DNA from 3 places in the Aphanizomenon sp. CS-733/32 genome. Region 1 is predicted to be linked to each of the others. Evidence: predicted binding sites of a transcription regulator. Region 1 holds the regulator's gene; each other region holds the start of a gene.
What was found. Region 1 encodes HrcA, which represses chaperone genes, less so after heat shock. Its sites were predicted from a motif close to TTAGCACTCNNGANTCNNGAGTGCTAA; they were not measured.
Positions count from the first base shown of each region.

Region 1 (2,253 bases):
ACAGTTTGTCCAAATGATGATTACCTATGCCAAATTTTGAATTGTTTTATTTTCTATCTCTACAGGTGGACGGATGCACAAATAAATCAAAGTTCCAAATAAAGGTATGACAAATAACCAAAATAATTGATTATCTTTCCAACCACGTCGCGCCATATCATCTCCTAACAACATGGGAAATAATAGACTCAACATCACAAAATCTAAACTCATGACATGAATAAATCGGCTACTTTGCCACTGTTGGAGGAAATCACCCCAATTTCCCTGGACACTAGATGCCAATAAAACCGCCGTACCTATAGTTAATAAAATTCCTAAAATGCGAGAATCTAGGATTTTCAGAAATAAATTTTTTTCACCAACAAACTTTTGATTGGGTTCTCTTAAAGCCAAGTAGGGTAAAAGTGCAAAAGCACCTAACGCAAAAGCACCACTAGCAAAAGGCCAAGCTGGTATTTTTTGACCTCTACCATCAAAAAAGACTACCGCACTATATATAAAAGGCCAAATCCCCATGATATTAAATAAAGATATAATCAGAGGATTAATGCCTTGCCAGTTGCCTGTAGAGAGGTTTTTAATTAACTCAAAAGTATTAGGCTGTTCGGGAGGAGCAAAGAAAAAGGCATAGGAAATAAATCCTAGCCATAGTAGACCAAAAGTGATTTTTCTCAACATGAATTTATGGAAATTAACTAAAAGCTTCCGAGAGATAATCTGCTGCTGCTGCAACCACAGCGATCGCACTCTCATAGTTTAACCTAGTTGGACCCAAAACCCCCACACTTCCCACTGGTACAGAACCCCGCCGATAAATAGCCGAAATCAAAGTACAAGTCCGAATAGGTTCAAGAGGATTTTCTGTGCCAATCCGCACCGTTACCTTAGACTTATTAGCATCGTCCATTTCTGCACCCTCACAAATTAAATGCCAAAGTTGGTCTTGTTGCTCTTCCAACAATTGCATAATTGTTTGTACCTGCTGTATCTGGGAAAACTCTGGCTGTCGTAAAACCTCTCCAATCCCTCGCACCATAATTTGTGTAGTTGTTGGTGCCAGAGCACGGTGAGTCAATTCTACCAAAGAATTTTTTAATAATTCCCCATAAACGCGAAACTCCTGATCCAATTCACTCCAATTAAGATAGCCTATTTCTAACAAGCTCTGTCCTCTTAAATGAGTATTCAAAAAGTTAGAAACAATCTGCAACTGACGATCAATTACCTCCACTGCCGGTTTATTTTCTGCATTCTCTAAAAATAAATCCATCACCTTAGAATGGGTTTCATAACCATCCGTCACCACAATTAACATAATTCGCTCTGATTCAATTTGTACCAGTTGCAAATGTCGTAACTTTGCCGTCGTGGATTGCGGCATCGTAATTAAAGTAATACAGCCGCTTAATGTTGCTAAAATTTGGGCAGCACCTTGTAATAAAGCTTCTAAACTCCAATCTTCCCAATGCAGATGTTTTTGTAATGCTGTTTCTACCTCTTTCGCTAAAATTTCTGATGGTTTAATTAATTGATCAACGTAAATACGATAACCAGAATCAGAAGGAATTCTCCCCGCAGAAGTATGTGGTTGATAAAGTAAACCTGATTTTTCCAAAACACCCATCACACTGCGAATCGTAGCCGAGCTAACACCCAAATCAAATCCTTCAATTAGAGCCTTAGAGCCAACAGGTTCTGCTGTGGTAATATAATGACGGACAGTTGCAGAAAGTATATTTTGTTGCCGATTAGTCAGATGAACTTGCATAAGTGATTTTTTTACTGAAGGCAAATCTTAATCAAAATTTGAAAAAAATGTGGTTTTCGCCACAAAAACGGAAAAAAGAATTAATTATTAATTAAAGTAAGATAGCAGATTATATACTTATATTGTATTAATTGAACACAAAATTTACCTTCAATATTTATTTGCTGCATTTGTCATTACTACACACCCGAACCCCAAAAAGAAGACGAATTTCTCTCTTTTTCAGTATTATCTCATAGTCTATCAACCTAAGTTGTGGTTTTAGGCACAAAATATTACTTTCTATTGATCAAAATTTTGACAGCACCAGCAGAGAGTAAGTAGGTTGGCGTTGAAAATTGTCGTTATAGCAAGGCAAAAGGCAAGAGGCAAGAGTGAAGAGGGTTGAGGCGATTTTACTTTTCTTTACACAGATTGGTTTTATTGTGTTCACCTACTTAAAGGCGGGATTTTCTTGTTTATTCCTTCTGAATCCTGGGCGC
Region 1 covers NZ_JAQMSE010000031.1:17,169-19,421, forward strand. The annotation lists partial or broken gene PN471_RS02265 (M23 family metallopeptidase) at 1-17, opposite strand, end outside; gene PN471_RS02270 (DUF2834 domain-containing protein) at 25-681, opposite strand; gene hrcA (heat-inducible transcriptional repressor HrcA) at 695-1,771, opposite strand.

Region 2 (2,253 bases), on a different contig from region 1:
ATGAGTTGACCACCAGTTAAGACAGCGATATCTTCTAGCATAGCTTTACGGCGATCGCCAAAACCAGGAGCTTTCACAGCAGCCACGTTCAGAACACCGCGTAAACGGTTAACTACCAAGGTTGCTAGAGCTTCTTTTTCGATGTCTTCAGCGATAATTACCAAAGGACGACCGGAACGAGCTACTTGTTCGAGGACAGGAACTAAATCTTGGACTAAAGCAATCTTCTTGTCAGTTAACAAGATGAAAGGCTCATCGAAAACGGTTTCCATCCGTTCTGCGTCAGTAGCGAAGTAAGGGGAAATATAACCCTTATCAAAGCGCATCCCTTCGGTGATTTCCAATTCGGTGGTCATAGACTTCCCTTCTTCTAGGGAAATTACGCCTTCTTTACCCACCTTGTCCATAGCTTGAGCAATCATGCTACCGACTTCTTCGTCGTTACCAGCGGAAATTGCCGCAACTTGAGCGATCGCCTTAGAATCTTCTACAGGGCGAGCGTGTTCAGCAATTTTTTCGACTAAAAACGCCGATGCTTTATCAATACCGCGCTTTAATAAGATCGCATTAGCACCAGCAGCAACGTTCCGCAAGCCTTCCTTAACGATCGCGTGAGCCAAAACGGTAGCTGTGGTTGTACCATCACCAGCAGCGTCGTTAGTTTTAGAAGCAGCTTGACGAATTAGAGCTACACCGGTATTTTCGATGTGGTCTTCTAATTCAATTTCTTTAGCGATGGTGACACCATCATTGACGATTTGTGGTGCGCCGAATTTCTTCTCTAGAACCACGTTACGACCCTTTGGACCAAGGGTAACAGCTACAGCTTCAGCGAGAATATCAATACCACGCTCTAGAGCGCGACGGGCGTTTTCGTTGTAAATAATGCGCTTTGCCATAATAAGTCTAAATCCCGGTAGTAAATTAATTAAATTTGGCGAAGAGTTGGTGAGTGGTGAACAGGTAATTAGGAAAGGTCTTTACCCATTACCTATCACCAATTAGCTAACGATCGCCAAAATGTCTTTTTCCGAAAGGAGTACATACTCATCTGTACCCAACTTGATATCAGTGCCAGCGTACTTGGAGTACAACACTTTATCGCCAACATTAATATCCATTGTTTGACGAGTTCCGTCGTCATTGCGCTTGCCAGGACCAACAGCGGCGATTTCGCCTACTTGGGGTTTTTCCTGGGCATTATCGGGCAAATACAAACCGCCTGCGGTTTTTTCTTGGGGGGCGCTCACTTTGATGAAAACGCGATCGCCCAGGGGTTTAACGGTGGAAACGCTCAGAGATACAGCTGCCATACAAAATTTTTTGCTAAATTAGCACTCTCGACTCATGAGTGCTAATTTAGCTTTATCTAGGACACAATAGCAATCATGGCTTGTGTACGGGTTTCCGAACTAAGATGAGGGTGGCGACACTTAAGTGCAAATATCCAATTATTTTAGTTGTCAGGGTTTGTTGCGTAAGTAATGAATATTTTGATATGGACAACTTTATTTGCAAACCTGGGAAATTGTTATAGAACTGTAATCAGGGATCTACTCAATGAGTAACATCACAATGATCCACAAACAGTCGTCTCATCCCTAAAACTACTAGGGATAAGGGAACAGGTAATAGGTAACATTACCAATTACCCATTCAAAAAACAGATAAATGCTCAATTCTGTTACAAATCGGCTAGTCTAGAACTTGGTAATGCTGTTAACAAGGACTGGGAGAGCGATCAAACCCATCAGTTAACACATAGTTATTCCATAGGCATCTTCACAGCCCAAGTCAAAAACTTGCGTGTTTGTTGTTCTAGAACGATAATAGTAGTTTACCTAGATGGGGTCTGGTATCGCCAATTAAATCCAGAAGTCATTAGAGTAGGTCATCCAAAGACCAGTAGATTGGTAACGAGTATGGTGAAGAAATTTATATTTTTAACCGTGCTTGGCCAAAACATTCCCCGGTTGATTTTCTACCTCCAAATGGAGGCTGAACATCCGAAGGATAAGTAAAGCAGCGGTGTACCAATGAAAGCGCGGGCGAGTTTCGAGCTAGGGTCATCTTGAAAAAATACTGACTTGTGATTCACAAGGACAATAATTTTATCAGGGTTTTTAGCCTGCAACTTTCAAATGGATCTATAATAGCGCATTATAAAGACTACTGCTATACGTATCCTTACTAGACTTTTTCCATTCACTCGCAAGTCCGTTGAAAGTAACTAACACTTTTAAGACTTCGGGG
Region 2 covers NZ_JAQMSE010000200.1:1,177-3,429, reverse strand. The annotation lists gene groL (chaperonin GroEL) at 1-899, opposite strand, end outside; gene groES (co-chaperone GroES) at 1,002-1,313, opposite strand.
Region 2: groES (co-chaperone GroES) is a predicted target of HrcA. The motif match lies at 1,332-1,358, and genes of this name have one in related genera.

Region 3 (2,253 bases), on a different contig from region 1:
CGCAGTTCCCAACATTTCCAAAGTGGCAGTATCTAAGCTTAAGCCAATGTCTTCAGAAATCATTTGTCCATCGGTGAGAATGGCAATGTCTTCTAACATAGCTTTGCGACGTTCGCCAAAACCAGGGGCTTTAATGGCTGCGATCGCTAATACACCACGTGCTTTATTTACAACCAAAGTTGCTAAAGCATCACCGTCTACATCCTCGGCAATAATTAATAAAGGTTGACCAGAACGGGCAACTTTTTCCAAGATGGGAACTAAATCTTGAATGCTGCTGATTTTTTTATCGGTAATCAGGATGCGAGCATTTTCAAACTCTACTGTCATCCGTTCGTTGTTGGTGATGAAGTAGGGAGAAATATAACCTCTATCAATTTGCATTCCTTCTACCACTTCTAGTTCAGTAGTGAAGGATTTAGATTCTTCAACGGTGATCACACCGTCTTTAGTCACTTTCTCCATCGCCCTGGCGATCATTTGTCCAACTTCTGCATCATTACCAGCGGAAACTGTAGCAACTTGAGAAATGGCACTTCCTTCTACAGGTTTAGCGATATTGGCAATTTCCTTGACCAGCGCCTCAACGGTTTTATCAATACCCCGTTTTAAGCTCATGGGATTTGTCCCAGCCGCTACATTCTTTAACCCTTCCTTAATCAAGGCTTGTGCTAGAACTGTGGCAGTGGTAGTCCCATCACCAGCTATATCCTTGGTTTTTGATGCCACTTCTTGAATTAGTCTAGCGCCAGTATTTTCTAGAGGATCTTCTAATTCAATTTCTTTAGCAACAGTGATACCATCGTTAACAATTTGGGGAGTACCAAATTTTTTCTCTAATAGGACGTTACGACCTCTTGGACCTAAGGTGATTTTCACTGCATCTGCCAGGGCGTTAATACCCTTTTCTAAAGCACGCCGTGATTCTTCATTAAATGCAATAATCTTAGTCATGTTTTATTTTCTATTGCTTCCATTAGACAATTTAGCACTCACTGACCAAGAGTGCTAATCCCTTTCTCCAATTTAGATTAACAATCAAAATCCCAAAATTGATTAATACTAACAGTTGATACTTATGTTTGACCATAAAACTAATGATTATATTGGGAGCAGATGAACTTAGCCAACTCCCTTAAATCCCTTGGCATTGCTGACCCTAGCGGCTCCGGCTGGTTAGCTGTAGTATTTACCTTTCTATTAGCTTTGGTTGTCACCTGGCGGTTAATTCCCACAATTCGTAAATTTGCCTTAGAGGTAGGTTGGGCAGATCAACCCAACGCTCGACGATTGAATCAAGAACCTTTACCTAATGCGGGAGGTTTGGCAATCTACGCGGGGGTAATTGCGGCTTTGGTCTTAGCTAGTCTCTTGCGGCCGATTGAACTGCAAGGGGTTTTAGCTCAGGTCTTAACGATTCTCCTCGGTGGTTCAATTTTAGTTCTGGTGGGCTTTATTGATGACCAATTTGGCTTACCTCCGTCTGTGCGGTTATGGGCGCAGGTAACAACAGCACTTTTGTTGGTTGGTAATGGGATTAGCATCCAAGTTGCCTTTGGTACACCCATTGATTCTCTTTTATCTATGGCGTTAACGGTGCTGTGGGTGGTGGGGATCACTAATGCTGTTAACCTCATGGATGGGATGGATGGTTTAGCAGGTGGTATCAGCTTTATTACTGCTATCAGTTTGTTAGGCGTGTCTGCCCAGTTTGATAACCGCGCTGCTGCTACTTTGGTTTTAGCGGCTTTGGGAGGGGCGGCACTGGGCTTTTTACGCCATAATTTTCACCCCTCACACATCATTATGGGTGATGCTGGTGCATACTTTTTTGGTTATGTTTTAGCAGCGACCAGCATTTTAGGCAAACTCCAATTAAATACAATCTATGCCCTAATCCCGACGGTTTTATTTCTGCTGTTGCCAGTTATTGACACTACTCAAGTGTTTGTTCGCCGGCTTATGGCAGGAAAAAACCCTCTGAGTACACCTGGTAAAGACCACATCCATCATCGCTTGTTGGCTTGGGGACTATCCCAACGGAATGCGGCTTTTATTTTGTGGTCAATTACTTTAGGTTGTAATTTGCTGGCAATGAAAGTTCAGGGTATGAGTTTACCAGTAATGCTGGCTACTGCTGCCGGTATTATCTTGCTGTTAGGGTTTGCCCTGGGGCAAAGAATGATCCGTGAATAGGTGACAGGTGACAGGGAACAGGTGACAGGTGACAGGTGACAGGTGACAGGTGACAGG
Region 3 covers NZ_JAQMSE010000033.1:8,372-10,624, reverse strand. The annotation lists gene groL (chaperonin GroEL) at 1-954, opposite strand, end outside; gene PN471_RS02470 (MraY family glycosyltransferase) at 1,117-2,196, shown strand.
Region 3: groL (chaperonin GroEL) is a predicted target of HrcA. The motif match lies at 986-1,012, and genes of this name have one in related genera.